4 regions of the Paenibacillus sp. 01T424 genome follow, and region 1 is predicted to be linked to each of the others. Evidence: riboswitches for the same ligand, from Rfam matches in the RefSeq annotation. Region 1 holds a riboswitch; each other region holds the start of a gene.
What was found. Region 1 has a riboswitch for cyclic di-AMP ahead of AC1DPK_RS03850 (NAD-binding protein). Riboswitches for the same ligand answer to the same signal wherever they lie in the genome.
Positions count from the first base shown of each region.

Region 2: it holds a riboswitch for cyclic di-AMP, as region 1 does, so the genes downstream of both, AC1DPK_RS01115 (TrkH family potassium uptake protein) here and AC1DPK_RS03850 (NAD-binding protein) in region 1, are expected to answer to the same signal.
Region 3: it holds a riboswitch for cyclic di-AMP, as region 1 does, so the genes downstream of both, AC1DPK_RS22960 (ubiquitin-like domain-containing protein) here and AC1DPK_RS03850 (NAD-binding protein) in region 1, are expected to answer to the same signal.
Region 4: it holds a riboswitch for cyclic di-AMP, as region 1 does, so the genes downstream of both, AC1DPK_RS06120 (C40 family peptidase) here and AC1DPK_RS03850 (NAD-binding protein) in region 1, are expected to answer to the same signal.

Region 1 covers NZ_JBFTPZ010000003.1:96,602-100,815, reverse strand. The annotation lists gene AC1DPK_RS03860 (hypothetical protein) at 1-110, opposite strand, end outside; cyclic di-AMP (ydaO/yuaA leader) riboswitch at 114-275, opposite strand; gene AC1DPK_RS03855 (hypothetical protein) at 322-750, opposite strand; cyclic di-AMP (ydaO/yuaA leader) riboswitch at 1,190-1,388, shown strand; cyclic di-AMP (ydaO/yuaA leader) riboswitch at 1,480-1,650, shown strand; gene AC1DPK_RS03850 (NAD-binding protein) at 1,769-2,167, shown strand; gene kdpF (K(+)-transporting ATPase subunit F) at 2,291-2,368, shown strand; gene kdpA (potassium-transporting ATPase subunit KdpA) at 2,387-4,066, shown strand; gene kdpB (potassium-transporting ATPase subunit KdpB) at 4,085-4,214, shown strand, end outside.
Region 2 covers NZ_JBFTPZ010000001.1:292,157-296,370, reverse strand. The annotation lists gene uvrC (excinuclease ABC subunit UvrC) at 1-266, shown strand, start outside; gene AC1DPK_RS01120 (CPBP family intramembrane glutamic endopeptidase) at 232-1,890, opposite strand; cyclic di-AMP (ydaO/yuaA leader) riboswitch at 2,136-2,340, shown strand; gene AC1DPK_RS01115 (TrkH family potassium uptake protein) at 2,431-3,771, shown strand; gene AC1DPK_RS01110 (potassium channel family protein) at 3,790-4,214, shown strand, end outside.
Region 3 covers NZ_JBFTPZ010000033.1:9,977-14,190, forward strand. The annotation lists gene AC1DPK_RS22950 (HD domain-containing protein) at 1-675, shown strand, start outside; gene AC1DPK_RS22955 (TatD family hydrolase) at 693-1,466, shown strand; cyclic di-AMP (ydaO/yuaA leader) riboswitch at 1,651-1,831, shown strand; gene AC1DPK_RS22960 (ubiquitin-like domain-containing protein) at 2,080-3,228, shown strand; gene rnmV (ribonuclease M5) at 3,353-3,901, shown strand; gene rsmA (16S rRNA (adenine(1518)-N(6)/adenine(1519)-N(6))-dimethyltransferase RsmA) at 3,906-4,214, shown strand, end outside.
Region 4 covers NZ_JBFTPZ010000005.1:100,385-104,598, reverse strand. The annotation lists gene AC1DPK_RS06135 (carbohydrate ABC transporter permease) at 1-52, shown strand, start outside; gene AC1DPK_RS06130 (CehA/McbA family metallohydrolase domain-containing protein) at 77-976, shown strand; gene AC1DPK_RS06125 (MATE family efflux transporter) at 1,055-2,407, shown strand; cyclic di-AMP (ydaO/yuaA leader) riboswitch at 2,643-2,777, shown strand; gene AC1DPK_RS06120 (C40 family peptidase) at 2,781-3,257, shown strand; gene AC1DPK_RS06115 (chromate transporter) at 3,392-4,214, shown strand, end outside.

The DNA.
Region 1 (4,214 bases):
GCAGAATCGACGGCAAGAGCAGGAATGACGAATAGCTCGATTCGTGTGACAGATAAATAAGGGGTCTGTTCCGTAAAAAGATGCAGATTTCGTGCACAATTTGTCAACATATACATCTCTCCTTTATTCGCTTACGAGGTTAGCTGTCGGATTCGGGCTAGAGAGAAAGCCCTACCAGGGTTACAAATCCCTGGATTCACCCCTTGCGAATCGATCTCGATCGATCGCGATGGTTCCCCCGCTTTTTCATTCGAAAAATTCAGCGTAAATAGTTTACTCTTAATTATACCCTTCATTAACGCATCTGTAAATCAGAAGTGCTTAAAATAACGATACATAAGAGATAGCTTGTTTAAATAAAGTATGCTCTTCACGGTCATATTCACAGTTTGGAAAAGTGTAATGATTGGATTCTATATGCAAAGCAGCGGCTGCAAACAAATGAAATATACGCTCGTCCTTCATCATTGGATCTGTTTGAAAAACAAAAGGAGACGCAAGAGGAAGTGTGCCGATGAACCTTAGCAGCATACTGCTCCATCTGATCCAGTCGCAAGGCTTCTCGGATTTTTTAATAAACAGCTCACTCCAGCCATGACCATTAGCAGTGGAGAGCCTCAGGCAAACACGGTAACCATTCGATTCAAGCAAGCAAGCCGGCAGCACAAACATTTGAATTCGTTTAATTTCAAACAAGGCAGCAGGATGATTTTCCAAGCTTGGCAAAGGTACTTCAACTGGTGTAGACATCAATGAGATCTCTCCTCGATTTGAATAATTCACCGATAATACTCAGCCATATTGGCTTGCCGTCTATGGTAAACCCGAAATGCAATATTGTAAAACTGTGGTATATCGTGAAAAGGCAGCCATATGCCATATTAAAAGAAATCCATTCGTTATGGCAGTAAAAAGATATTTATTCTTCGAAATACTCGTTTATTCTCTTCCATTCTCGATTATAGAGAAATCTGATTATTCACGCATAAAATCGTTGGAAAGGGATTGAACACTATTTTTGAAAACAAGAGTAAAACTGAGAAATAGTGAGATATCGAGAGATCGAAATGAATGTAAGCGTTGCGAATCGCTCTGCAAGGCTGAAACTGGCTAAATTAGGTAGCAGACTGCCTTTACAGTATTTATAGCGAGGAGTAATATTCGATACAGGATTTATAAATAAGTTTCGATTTACTGATCGCTGAGTTTCCGTGAAAGCGGAAGCGGGGGAACCAATAATGACGCGATGCGCCTGTTCGATGTGAGAGTCGAACAAACGCAGAGCAGGGGTGAATCTTTGACAGGTGCCATGGATACCGGTCAAAGTAGGGCGACTCTCACCGCCCGAATCCGACAGCTAACCTCGTAAGCGTGGACCGAGAGAGGAATGATGAAGCTTGTGATCGATTAACTTCGACCGCAGAGTGTCATAGACCTCTGTGGTTTTTTGTGCCCAAAAAAGCTTAATTTGCTACAAAATGTAAGAAAACGCTGAGTCCTGCAGCAGCAGGAACGGGGGAACCAACGAACGATTCGTGTGTAATCACGACTTCGCTTCATGGGGTGAATCGCTTGAAAATGATCAAGCGTAGGGCAACTCTCAAGGCCCGAATCCGACAGCTAACCTCGTAAGTGTACTCGAGAGAGGCAACAGCCATCGTGCTTCCCGCGGCTTATTCTGCTGCGGGCAAAGAAGCCGCGGGAAAAGTTCCTCTTATCCCAAGGCTTCTTTTTTGTTGCCTTTTTTACCATATGGAGGAGAATTCGGTTGCAGGAAGAGCATATTATTGTTGCTGGTTTAAACGAGGCTGGCCAATCATTTATACGAACTTTGCAGTTTCATCAATTAAAATTTATCGTTTTGACAAATAGTAAACAGGAAGAAAAACAGCTTCGCAAGCAGGGCATCAGCAATGTTTTGTACATCAATACGAATGATCGTCAAAGCTGGAATGTTCCTTCGATGAACATTAGCGAGGTATTTATATTCGAGAGCAGCTTGGCGCTTAGCTGCCGCTTTGTACAGTGCTGTAGAGCTTGGACCTCAAAGTCCATTTACGTCATCACACAGCAGTGGAATCCAAGGGCTATTTACAAGGGGCTTGGAGCGGATCATATCGTATTCTCTCATACCGGTGAAGTCGGTTTTCTATTAAGCAACAAATAATGCAGGAGGGGTTTACATGCAGGATTTTTATATGTTCGGGGCGTTGTTAGCTAGCTTCGGTTTATTTTACGGATTTTTAACTTGGTGCTCCAGTGTTATTGAGAAAACAGGGGGCGAAGGCTAATGACTGTCATAGCGATAGCGGCTGTATTTGTTTTCGTTTATCTGATTTATGCTTTAATTCATCCGGAGAAGTTTTAATAGAGGGGGATTTACAAGATGGATATTTTACAATTGCTTATCGTCATTGCCGTTCTTGTATTGTTAGTTAAGCCGCTTGGTACTTACGTCTATCATGTGTTCTCAAATGAACACAATCGGTTAGACAAAGTATTCGGAGGGACGGAGCGATTTATATTTAAGCTTATTGGTCTCAAAAAAAGAGAGGGCATGAGTTGGAAGATATACGCACTCAGCTTTGTTGCAACCAATTTAATTTTAGTTGCTTTCAGCTATTTGATATTGCGGTTCCAAAATGCACTGCCGTTTAATCCAAATGGCATGGCAGCCATGGAGCCTACACTGACTTTCAATACAGTCATCAGCTTTATTACCAATACGAATCTTCAGCATTACAGCGGGGAAAGTGCCTTATCTTATTTCTCCCAAATGGCGGTCATCATGATGATGATGTTCACGTCAGCGGCGACGGGCTTCTCGGTTGCCATCGCGTTTGTTCGTGGGATTACGAGTAAAGGAACGACGATCGGCAACTTTTTCGAGGATTTTGTAAAAGCACACACAAGAATTTTTCTTCCGATTTCCTTTATTATCACGCTAGTGCTTGTCGCTCTTCAGGTGCCGCAAACACTTGATCCAACATTTACAATTAAAACGCTTGAGGGAGCCATGCAGCAAATTGCAATCGGTCCTGTAGCTTCGCTTGAATCCATCAAACATTTGGGCACAAACGGCGGCGGTTTTTTTGGAGTGAACTCGGCTCATCCATTTGAAAACCCAAATCCATTAACGAATGTGATTCAAATCTTGTCGATGTGGGCGCTGCCGGCTTCACTGCCTTATGCATTTGGGCTTTTTGCTAAAAACAAAAAGCAGGGCTGGGTTGTATTCTCCGCCATGATGTGTCTGTTTCTTGTGTTTCTAAGCCTTGCTTACACATCGGAGAAAACAGGCAATCCTGCAATGAGCGCACTAGGAATCGACGCGACTCAAGGAAGCATGGAAGGCAAGGAAGTAAGGTTCGGTATCGCGCAATCGGCACTGTTCACAACGGTAACAGCTGCTGCGACAACGGGTACCGTCAACAATATGCATGACACGCTTACACCGCTTGGCGGCTTGGTTCCGCTTGCTGAAATGATGCTTAATGTCGTCTTTGGAGGCAAGGGAGTAGGGCTTATCAATATGCTCATGTACGCCATACTAGCTGTGTTTATATGCGGGCTGATGGTCGGCCGAACGCCAGAGTTTCTGGGACGAAAAGTAGAGCCGCGAGAAATGAAACTGATAGCGATAGCGATTCTAGTTCATCCCTTCATTATATTAGTGCCCACAGCCATCGCTTTTATGACGGATTTGGGTCACGGGGCGATAACGAATCCAGGGTTTCACGGCATTAGCCAGGTGCTTTACGAATATACGTCATCGGCTGCGAATAATGGCTCCGGCTTTGAGGGATTAGGCGATAATACGCCTTTCTGGAATATTAGCACTGGACTTGTCATGCTGACCGGCCGCTATATTTCGGTGATTGCGATGCTTGCGGTTGCAGGATCTCTTGTTCGCAAGCAGCCTGTTCCAGAAACAATCGGGACGTTCCGTACAGATAATGGACTTTTCACTATATTACTAATTGGTACTGTTCTTTTAATTGGTGCATTAACCTTCTTGCCGGTCATCGTGCTTGGGCCGGTTGCAGAATATTTGACACTCCGCTAACGGATGAGGTGAACGATAATGAATAAAAATAAGAAGAATAATTTGCTGTCGGGAGACGCGGTTAAACATGCCGTTGTCGATAGCTTTGTGAAATTAAATCCAGTTACGATGATGAAAAATCCCGTTATGTTTGTTGTCGAGGTAGGGA
Region 2 (4,214 bases), on a different contig from region 1:
AGTTTTATTTGCTGCAGCGCATTCAAGATGAGGTGCATCGCTTTGCGATTACATTCCACCGCGAGCAGCGCGCCAAATCCATGGTGGAGTCGAAGCTTGATTCGATTCCGGGCATTGGCGAGAAACGACGCAAGCTGCTGCTCAAGCATTTTGGCTCGATCAAAAAAATAAAAGAGGCCTCAGTCGAAGACTTCCGGCCTCTATCTATTGGTGATAAATTAGCTTCGCAAATTATAGCTGCCCTAGGGGAGGAGTCGTCGTCATAGACGGCTTCTTCTCTTTTTTGTGACTTAAATATTTTAGAACAAATGCAATCAGTACCGGCAGCACGGAGAAGAAAATAGCCGAGATTATGTTCGGTGCTGTTCCAATAGTGAGCAAGGATAGGCCAACTGCAACGCTGTTGAAGATGGCATGGGTGAACATGGCTGTAATGAAGCCGTATCTGACGAAGATAAAGCTGAACAACAGCCCGATAATCATCAGCTCAAACAATCTCGTCGTAGACGGATAAAAAGGATACATCACATGGCCGAGCGCCCAGAAGAAGGTAGGCAGCAGTGCTGCGGCAAACGTGTTTTTAAACCACCTGCGAAATAGTCCAATACCGAAGAAGCGGAATACGGCTTCTTCGCCAATTGCGGCAGCCCAAGCAAGCACGGGCATCAGCCAAAGAATGCCCATATTGTATGGGGATTGTGAGGCATCTGATGTTTCCCAAGTGCCAATGGACAGCTTCAAGGCGATAAAGATAACCGATTGAATTGCGAATAAGATGATCGCGAATAAATAGGACAAGCCGACGCTGCGCCAAACATAATCGCCATACCCTCTTTGACCAAAACGCGGCCATAAAGCGCGGCCCTGCGCCTTCCAGAGGCCGTCTCCGGCAACAATGGATACATAAATGGAACCTGCCATTGGAATCGCTAGCAGAACACTTACGATGGCAGTGATCGAAACGGTAGCGCCTGCCATATCCGTCTCGCCGAGCGTAGCCCGGATACCATCCAGAACGTTTAAATTCATGATCGTATAAGTAATTAAATAAATGATCGTTAATACGATTCCGTATTTAAAGGATGTATGTTTTCGATACAAAACGGAGTAAATAATAGCTAAGACGAATAAAACGAAGCTCATGAACAGATAACCGATAGAGGTAAGGTATCCAGCTATTTTATCTTGTTTCTCTACATAGTTTATGTAATCGGATGGTGCTTTAAATGTAGGTTTATATCTCGTAATGACCGTCTTTTCATTAATGTTAAGAGCATCTAAAGTGATCATAAACTGTGCATTTTTCATTTCATATCCAGAGAGAGGCATTGCGACCAAATCACCATTTGCATTCAATGATCCAGCTGGTTTCATTTGTTTGTTAATTAAAAATTGTTCACTGTTGAATGATTGATTGTTCAAAAATGTTTTAACCACTTTTTGCATTTCATCTTCTGTTAGTCTTTGACCGTCGAGTTCATCAAGCTTCAAGTTCCAAGCTACGACTTTCCCGCTGTGCATATGCAGATAAACATATCCGCTGCCGCCGCCTACGAATTTAAGATCAACCTGAAACGTATCTGTAGGAAACCTAGGGTCATATTTATCCGTATATGTTTTGACTAGCTCATATTTAGATAAGTAGCCATTCATAATTTTATCGGTTTGATGTACAGCTTTAGCTGATTTCACCTTCAAGCCTGTTTCTTTTTCAACAAATGCAGACGCCTTATCCTCCGCCGCTGATTTCGTAATGACCTTGGTATTCATTTCGCCAGATGAGATAGCTGTAATCATTGGAACGATTTGTACGGCTCCATAAATAATAAAGCAAGCAACTGCTGCCCATATAAATCGTTTCCATTCATTGGGTTTAATAGAATCAATCATAGTTTCACCTCAACTGTCTTCATAATAAATAGCTCATTTTATTACCTTAACATATGAATCCCTAAATTATCCAATGAAAATGACCGTTTGTTTTCAAAAAAATGCGAAATAACGATGTCCAGCAAGCTAGCTATGTGCTGGTTCGTCCCATTGCCCTAATTTGAGCTAATATCGTCCTGTTTGTCATAAACGTCACCTTTATATCAGGAGTGCTTAGGGATTATAATCGTTATCGTCATACTAATTGCATAGCATAGCCGAATTTCCTAAGGAAATCGGGGGAACCATAAAGTTGTCTAAATGGATGAGCCTGCTGAAAGCAAAGCAGTTCAACATTAGATAGCATGGGGTGAATTTTAGCGGTGAAGCATCGTCTTCTTCCGCTGAATAGGGCTGCCTGTCCAGGCCCGAATCCGTCAGCTAACCTCGAAGGCGTATTGGAACAGGACTCATCGCACGAGCACTTGAGTTTCCAGTGCTTTTTTTTATGCTTAAAAACAATAAATGACAATATGACATAATCAAAAAGAAGGGAAATGAATGAAGGTTAGTTGGAATGTTTTGAAGTGGTCACCCCCGCGTATTTTGGTAAGTGGATTCGCTCTTATTATATTGCTGGGTGCCTTATTATTATCCATGCCTTTTGCATCGGTAAGCGGTGAGAGATTGCCTTTTATAGATGCGCTGTTTACGGCAACCTCGGCAACCTGTGTAACAGGGTTAGTTGTCGTTGATACCGGAACTTATTTCTCTATATGGGGTCAAATCATATTAATGTGCCTGTTCCAGCTTGGCGGACTCGGATTTATGACGATGGCAACGCTGGTAGCGCTCGTACTTCGCAAGAGGATTTCGCTGCGTGAGCGGCTTTTGCTGCAGGAATCCATGAACCAGTCGAGCATGGAAGGCATCGTGCGTTTGATTAGACGCGTTATTGTGTATTCATTGACAATAGAGCTTATTGGCGCTGCGTTGTTTGCTTCGAGGTTTGCATTTGATATGCCGCTGGGCAAAGCGATTTATTTTGGAGCCTTTCATGCGGTTTCATTGTTTAACAATGCTGGTTTTGATATTTTTGGGAACTATCGCAGCTTGACCTTATACGTTTCTGATCCAGTCGTCAATATTGCAGCTATGATGCTGATTATTTCGGGTGGACTCGGCTTTGTCGTTATGTCGGACCTGATGGAGTTCCGCAAAAACCGCAAGCTGTCGCTGCACAGCAAGGTCGTGCTATCTATGACAGGAACGCTTATTGCAGTAGGGACACTCGTCATATTTATTTTTGAATTCTCGAATTCGAAGACACTGGGCTCTCTGGACTGGGGCGGGAAAATTTTGTCCTCGTTCTTCCAGTCGGTAACGCCGCGGACGGCAGGAGCCAATACGCTTGATTATACGGCTATCCGGCAAGCAACGATGTTTTTCACCATTATATTAATGTTTATTGGCGCCTCGCCCGGCTCGACGGGCGGCGGTATCAAAACAACAACTTTTGCAACGCTGGTCGGCGCTGTATTTGCAATGATTAGAGGACGAGAGGACATCGTTCTTTTCCGTTACAGATTAGGCAAAGACAGAATTTTTAAAGCACTCACGATTACTTTGATCTCTTTATCGCTTGTCATTATTGTAACGATGATCTTGTCGATGACGGAGGATCAAGCTTTTATAAAGCTATTGTTTGAAGCGACATCAGCATTTGGAACAGTAGGATTATCCGTTGGTGTTACGCCAGAGCTGAGCCTTGTTGGGAAAATAGTCATTGCATTAACCATGTTTGCCGGAAGACTTGGACCCCTGACGCTCGCATACGCGCTTGGGCCTCGTACAGAGAAAGAGCTTTATCGGCATCCAGAAGGCAAAATTACGATTGGATAGGAGACTTTGCAAGTGGGAATTAAAAAGAAACAATTTGTCATCATCGGCTTAGGGAGATTTGGTTCGAGCTTAGGGCGCGAACTCGTCCAGCTTGGCCATGAGGTGCTTGGAATAGATAAGGATGAAGAAGCCGTTCAGGACATGAGCGGTATTCTAACCTATGCTGTATCAGCTGATTGTACGGATGAAGAAGCGCTGCGCTCCTTGGGTGTAAGAAACTTTGATTGCGGAGTTGTCGCGATTGGCGATGACATTCAATCCAGCATTTTAACAACCATACTGCTTAAGGATTTGGAAGTGAAGCAAGTTGTAGCGAAAGCTTTGACTGAACTGCATGGCCGGGTGCTTGAGAAAATCGGTGTAGACCGCGTGGTCTATCCTGAGCGCGATATGGGTATTCGAGTTGCGCATCAGCTTGTATCCCCAAATCTATTAGATTATAT
Region 3 (4,214 bases), on a different contig from region 1:
AAAGAGAGCGGTATGCACGCAGTTGAACATTATTTGATGTCTCGTTATCAAATGTATTGGCAAATTTACTTCCATCCGGTTACAAGAAGCTCGGAAATTATTCTACGTCAAATATTTCGTAGAGCACAGGAGCTTTACGTGGGTGGCTACTCTTTTCAGTGGATGCCTAAGCAGCTGAAATGCTTGCTTCAGAACACGATGACGGTACACGACTATCTAAAGCTGGATGAAGCGCTCGTTCAGACCGCTTTCGCAGAGTGGGCGGAGGAGCATGATCCTATTTTAAGCGATCTATGTGAACGATTTCTGAACAGGCTTTTATATAAGTACATTACGCTTGAAAACCCGGATGAAGAGCTGCTAAATGAGATTAGCGAATGTTTCTCTTCTATAGGAATGAATCCGGATTATCATATGGAAATCGATTTTCCATTTGACCTGCCGTATGACGTATATCGACCAGATAAAAAAGAAGGAGAAAAGAAAGAAAAAGCGCCGATTTTGTTGTTAGATGGTTTGGAAGATATAAGCGAAATATCCTCTAAATCCGACATTATTCGTTCTATTACTGGCCTGCATCAAGGACAATATCATCTTTATTATCCAGAAGAGCCGCTCAAAAAAAATATTCATCGATTGCCGGATTCACTTCGTAAGCTTTTCAAACTCGATTGAAGGAGCATAACATCAACATGACATTACTTTTTGATACACATACCCATTTAGATTCGGAAAAATTTGATGAGGATCGCGACGAGGTCATCCAGCGTGCGAAGGATGCAGGCGTTCATATGCTTGTCAATATTGGTTTTAACCGTGAAACGATCCCTACAACGATGGCGCTAGCAGAGAAATATGATTTTATATACGCAGCAGTTGGTTGGCATCCAGTTGACAGTATAGATATGCTTCCAGGGGATTTGGAATGGATTGAACGTCTATGCTCGCATGAGAAGGTTGTTGCCATTGGTGAAATTGGACTCGATTATCACTGGGATACTTCTCCAAAAGAGGTACAACAAAGGGTTTTTCGTGAGCAAATTCGTCTTGCTCGTAAGGTGCGCAAGCCAATTGTTATTCATAATCGGGATGCTCATGAGGACATTATTCGTATTCTTCAGGAAGAGAATGCAGCAGAGGTTGGCGGTGTCATGCATTGCTTCTCCGGCAGCTGGGAAACGGCTAAACAATGTCTTGATATGAACTTCTATATATCATTTGGAGGACCCGTTACTTTCAAAAATGCAAGGGTGCCAAAAGAGGTGCTTAAGCAGGTTCCGATCGACCGAATTTTGATCGAAACGGATGCTCCATATTTAACTCCTCACCCGTTCAGAGGGAAGCGAAATGAGTCCTCTTACGTCTCTTTAGTTGCAGAGACAGCAGCCGAATTATTGGGCAAAACGGTAGAAGAAATAGGCGTAATTACGACTGAAAACGGTCGAAGATGTTTTGGTATTGTCTAAAAACGAGAGGAATAATGAGAAATAGAGACCTTTATCGCGTAAAAACTAATTTTTATAGCGATAATCGCTTATTTTTTCCTGCTTTATCCTGCTTTTTCGCTTAAATCGTCTTTTATCGTATCTTTACAATTGACCTCGTATGAAGGTATGATTCATCTCAGAGCAATAAAATTTTGTATTGGATTTCCAGTTTACGCTTAATCTCCATTCGGAGAGCGGGGGAACCATGTACGGTTTTTAATTCCGTATTTTGAATTCTTCAGGGGTGAATTTCGAAGCCATTGCCATGAGCATTGTGTAACGAATAGGGCGACTCTCTTGTCCGAATCCGTCAGCTAACCTCGCAAGCGTTATAGAGAGTGATCAACCTCGTGCATCCATTTTTCTGTATCCCAGTGAATCATTTAACCGGGAAGCCACGAAACAGATCCTCTGTCGACGGCTTCTTTTTATTTTCGAATAATCGGGAATTTGTCGACATAGGGATAAAAGATGGGGGTGGGAGGATCGATAGCAGTACTGGATTGCGTGCTCGCACGCCAATATACTATAGTCGCGTCAGTTGTATCATGCGTAACACTTGGCGGCGGGGCTATGAAGGAGGACCGATGAAGTGGGAATACTCCAGGTTAAGGACACCCATGGGAAACGATCATCCAGCATGTCTTTCGCATTGCGATGGAAGCGTGAAAACTTGCGTTTGATTCTTTTGAGTGCTACTATCTCAATCGCTATGACTTTCATGTTTTTGGTGTTGTTGTACGGAACGGCTGTCAAAAGCGTCTCCGTAGTAGTGAACGGACAAGAAACCATTGTGGAAACGAAGCAATGGGTCCTGCAACGCCTACTGGATGAACAAGCTATCGCAATTGGACCACATGATGAGGTGTCCATACCGCTTAATGCGGCAATAAAGGACGGAGATCGTATAGAGGTGACTCATGCGATACCGGTAATTGTGAAGGCTGATGGCAAGACCTCTACTGTATATACGACAGAGAGAACAGTGCAGGCAGCGATCGAGGAATTACATATTCCAGTTCGTGGTCAAGATAAAGTAATACCTCCGCTTCATACCGTTTTGGACAACGAATTGACTGTAACCGTCGTTCGCGTAGATAAGAAGGTAGCTGAGACAGAGCGTGCAATGCCATTCTCTATTGTGAAGAAGAACGATCCAACGCTGGAAGCGGGCAAGCAGAAGCTTGTTCAACCCGGCAAGGAAGGTCTGATCGTAGAGAGTATCGAGAAGCAGTACGAGGACGGTATTCTTATATCGAAGAAGATGGTCAGCAAAGTGGTTGAAACCGCTGCGGTTAATCAGGTTGTCGCCATCGGAACGAAGAAGGAAGAGCCTAAAGTATCTGTGCTCTCGAACAAGAGCCCGAGCTTTACTTCGCTTACGAAGAGCGGTGTAACGTTTAAGGCGAGAAAAGTACTTAAAAATGTCACGTTGACTGCTTATTCTGCAGACCTCTCTTCAACAGGAAAAGATGAAAGCCATCCGGAATACGGGATTACATCATCAGGCACTCGTGTGCAAGAGGGTCGGACGATAGCTGTTGATCCGAAGGTTATTCCCATCGGTTGGTGGGTTTATATTGAAGGAATCGGTTTCCGCCGCGCTGAGGATAAAGGAAGTGCGGTTAAAGGCAACAAAATCGACGTATACTTTGATAGTACAAAGATTGCGAACAAATTCGGCAGGAAAAAAGGCATCACTGTATATGTGCTGGGGCCGAATAAACCAACTGCAAGCTAATTGAGCGGTTACCATCATCTTATCGCAATAATCAATTAAATATGCCATCATAAGGAGAGGCACTGCCTCTTCTTTTTGCATGTCTAAGGGTCTAATACAGTTTATGTAGAAGGGGATGATCTTGGTGATCAAAGAGATCATTGTCGTTGAAGGCAAAGATGATACCGTTGCAATAAAAAGGGCGGTAGATGCAGATACCATAGAGACGAATGGTTCTGCTATCGGTGAGGATGTATTGAAGAGGATTGCGCTGGCCAATGAGCGTCGCGGCGTTATTATATTCACAGACCCTGATCATGCAGGAGAACGCATTCGCAAGATTGTTGCGCGTCATGCGCCAGGATGCAAGCATGCTTTTTTGCCGCAGGAGAAGGCTTTGTACAAAGGGGACATCGGCATCGAAAATGCGAGCCCCGAGGCTATTCGTGCGGCGCTCTCTGAGCTCCGAACAGAATCGGCAGATGAAGCGGGAGAAATTAGCTGGGAAGACTTAATGGATGCAGGTCTGATTGTACATCCTGATGCGTCTAATCGTCGCTTGGTTATAGGCAAGCTGCTCGGAATTGGTTATGCGAATGGCAAGCAGTTCTATAAGCGCTGTACAAGCTTTCGGATTTCCAAAACAGAGTTTACGGAAGCTTTCCGTCAAATGGAAAAGGAACTGGAGGGATAGCTGAATGAGTCAAGAGCATAGTGAGCTTAGCAAGGAAGCAGTAAAGCCATCCGCGATAGAGGTGGCTACGCCCAAACGCACCAAAGAAATCATTGCGAAATACGGTTTTTCCTTCAAAAAGAGTTTGGGACAAAACTTTCTGATCGATCAAAATATATTAAATAACATCGTAGCGGCAGCTGAGCTTGATGAAACGAAGGGCGCGCTTGAAATCGGCCCTGGTATTGGCGCGCTCACACAGCGGCTTGCCAAAGCGGCTGGTAAGGTGACGGCTGTCGAAATCGACAATAGGCTCATTCCGATTTTGAAGGAT
Region 4 (4,214 bases), on a different contig from region 1:
TATTCAGAAGTATTTTGCCAAAGGCGTTATGATCGGTTCGGTCAAAGAATAAGGCAGGAACGGAGGAACATAGTGAATGACACAAGTAATCATTTCAAATCCTTATGATAAACAAGAGGGCATGTGGCTGAAAGGGAGCTTCCATAATCATACGACAAATAGTGCTTGTGGCTCTCAAACGCTTGAGACGGTTTACCGGATGTATGGGCAATACGATTTCCTCGGCATTTCCGACCACGATTTCATTACCGTTCATGAAGGGAAACGTTCAATCACGACCGTATTCGAAGCGATGGAGGTTAGCAGTCCGCAAAGGCATATGCTTCTCATTAACCCTCCGCGCTCGATGATGGACAGCTATTCCAACGAGTTTTCGGTAGAACGGTATCAGCAGTATTCTGACCTTTGCACGAAGCAAGGAGGAATGAGCGTACTCGTTCATCCGAATCGTTATTATTCGCAGTATTGGCCGATTGAAGATATGCTCGCGATGCCTTGCTACACCGGAATCGAGATCGTAAATGGCGAAGGAAATCCAGCGTTCGACATTGCGTTTGACAAATGGGATGCGCTGCTCTCAGCTGGGCGAAAAGTATGGGGGTTTGGCGGAGACGATTTTCATGTATATGGGCAAGAGAAACGAACTTGGAATATGGTGCTTGCTGAGCAAAACACCAATGAGAGTATTACTTCAGCGATGAAATCCGGAAGTTTCTATGTTTCAACAGGCTATGGGTTTGAGTCGATTCATGCAGCCGCTGGGACGATCGAGTTTAAGCTGCTTGCGAGTGAAGGATTGGACCGGATGTACAAATATGCAACTTTGTTCGGCAAAGACGGAAATGTACTATTCGAGACTTCCGGTCGTTTCAATAGCGTTAGTTACAAGTGTCGTGGTGATGAAGGTTACGTAAGGGCGGCAGTTTATTTGGAAGGCGGTTTTGGCGCATTCTCTCAACCCCTATTTGTTGGATAGGGTGTACTCTCATACATGATAACAGTAGTCTGACGATAACAGCAGGGTAGTACATGAACAGGAAGAATGTGAATTTGAATGAGTAAACAGGTTGATCCGCGCCAAAAGAGCATCATTTCGATAACATGGCCTATCTTTATTGAAGCTTTATTTGGGATGCTGATTGGAACGGTCGATACGATGATGCTAAGCAGCTACTCTGATGGAGCAGTGGCAGCGGTTGGGATAGCTAATCAGATTTTAGTTGTAGTGGGCTTGATGTTTGGATTTGTTACGGTGGGTACAAGTGTCATTCTCAATCAATGGCTCGGCGCAGGCAACTTGCATGGCGCCGATCGAATCGGGAGAACGGCGCTTACTTTGAATGTTATGCTCGGTTTAATAGCTAGCGTAGGATTGATTGTCTATGCCGACGTGTTTTTAGCGCTTTTTAAAGTGCCCGAGGATGTGATGGCAGAAGGAGTCAGCTATCTATCGATTGTTGGCAGCTCCGTCTTCATCACAGCAATAAGCATGACGTTAGGTACTATTTTACGATGCCGCGGTATTGTGAAAGAAATGATGTTCATCGCATTGGGGATAAATGTACTGCATATTACTTTAAATTATCTGGTGCTGATGGAGCCCTTCGGCTTACCTAATTTAGGCGTAGAAGGAGTAGCAGCATCTACATGGATAACCCGTACCATAGGGATGATCGCTTATTTGATTTTATGTATTCGAAGCTTGGAGTATAAGGTTGGCTTGATTAGTCCATTTAAGTTTCAAAGAAAAAATATTGGCCTTATATTTAAACTAGGTATTCCTTCGGCAGGTGAGCATGTTTCTTATAATCTTTCACAGGTTGTAATCACATATCTAGTCACGCTGATCGGTACGGCAGCGTTAACGACAAAAATTTATTCGCAGAGCATAACTTCTTTTGTTTTTGTTTTTTCAATGGCAATAGGTCAAGGAACGCAAATTATTGTTGGACATCTGATTGGAGCCCATCAGAAGGATGATGCTTATCGATCCAGTATTCAAAGTTTGAAGCTGGCGTTCGTCATTTCGCTTGCGCTTGGTATTTGTATTTATAGCTTCTCAGGTCTATTGCTCAGCCTCTTTACTAATGATGCGGAAATTATAATGTTAGGCAAGCAGCTCATGTTGTTATCGATTATGCTGGAGCCGGCTCGGGCTTGCAACATGGTGCTTATCAGTTGTCTAAATGCGGCTGGAGATGTGAAATTTCCAGTTGCTGCCGGGTTAGTGTCCATGTGGGGGATTAGTGTGCCGCTGGCATACGTGTTCGGGATTGTGTTCGACATGGGGTTGGTAGGAATATGGCTGGCCTTTTCAATCGATGAATGGATAAGAGCATTACTGATGTTCTACAGATGGAGGAGACGTTCTTGGCAGAAGGTCGATATTTTGGCGAAACTTGCTTAACTAGAAAGAGTAACTGTATGAAAATATGGATACTCTTTTTTTGTGTTTAAACCGTTATATTTTGAAAATGTGCTTGGAAATTCATCTATTTTAATTACAAAAAAACCAGCACCTTTGACAAAAATCATGTTGTGAGCAGCTAAATAAATAATAATAATGAAGAAAAATGAAAGTATTCTAATAAACCAATTGCAGGATTATGGTAAAAAAAATCGAATTTAACGATACTATAAGGTTTATTGACATGCCGAGTTCTGTATATCGGAAACGGGGGAACCACCCAGGGTGAATTGCTTAATGTATGTTTTTAAGCATAGGGATCTTCAACCGAACCCATAAGCTAACCTCGTAGGCACCGAAGGGAGAAGTTGTTTTGAAGAAGGGTTTTATTTTATTGTTATCCTGCTTGCTGCTGCTTACTGGAGGAGGAAGCGTGCTTGCAGATAAGTCGGACAAGTCAGTGCTTACGGATTCCATAAGCGAGGTTGTTGGAACTCCTTATAAATGGGGAGGCACAACGAGCAAAGGGTTTGACTGCTCGGGTTTTATTCTACATATCTTTAATCAATTTGATGTAAAGCTGCCTAGAACATCGCAATCGCAATCAGACACAGGCACAGAGGTTAATAAAGATGAACTACGCGTGGGTGATCTTGTGTTCTTCAACACAAGCGGCAAAGGCGTTTCTCATGCGGGCATTTACATTGGGGATGGGAAATTTGCTCATTCTTCTACAAGCAAAGGGGTTACGATTACAAACCTTAACGATTCTTATTATGCAAAACGTTATGTAACAGCAAGGCGTGTCGTAACGGAAGATACATTTGCTGCGATGATGGAGTCTAAATAAAGCGTAATGATTTTAAAAACCACCTTACGAGGTGGTTTTTTTTATGTAACCATTTATTAAGTATTTGTTAAAGGGTTGTAAGCCAATAATTCGCAAGCTTACAATGTAAATAACATGAGTAATGGAATGAGGTTATAGGATTGAAAAGAGGAACAATCGCATCTTTGGTAGAGGTACTAGCTGTATCTACTAAACTAGGACTTACCTCATTTGGGGGTCCGATAGCCCATTTGGGTTATTTTCACAATGAGTATATTCGTCGCCGTAAATGGATGGATGAACGTAGTTATGCAGACCTCGTTGCTTTATGTCAGTTTCTACCTGGACCAGCCAGCAGTCAAGTTGGGATCGGTATAGGGATAGTTAGGGCTGGGTTATTGGGCGGACTAGTGGCTTGGTTAGGGTTCACACTGCCATCGATCATTGCATTAGTGGCCTTTGCTTTTTTGCTGCAAGGATTTGATCTTGGAAACACAGGCTGGATTCATGGATTGAAAATTGTAGCGGTGGCCATCGTTGCTTATGCCGTTCTAGGGATGGGGCAGAAACTAACACCGGATCGAAACAGAGCTACGATAGCAGTCATCGCTGCTGCGATAACGTTATATTGGCAAGCGGCCTATAGTCAAGTAATCATTATTGCTGCAGCTGGACTGATCGGGGTATGGTTATATCGTATGAAAACAGTCGAGGGAACTCCTGATCTGAACATTCGAATTAGCCGTTCCCTTGCGATCTCCTGCCTCGTTATATTTCTCACGCTGCTTATTGTTTTGCCATTTCTAAGACAATGGGAAAATATGGAATGGATTGCGATGTTCGATAGCTATTATCGTGCAGGCTCACTGGTGTTTGGAGGCGGACATGTTGTTCTGCCGCTTCTTGAGAACGAAGTTGTCTTTACCGGGTGGGTTAATGAATCGGATTTTTTAGCTGGTTATAGCGCTGCGCAGGCTG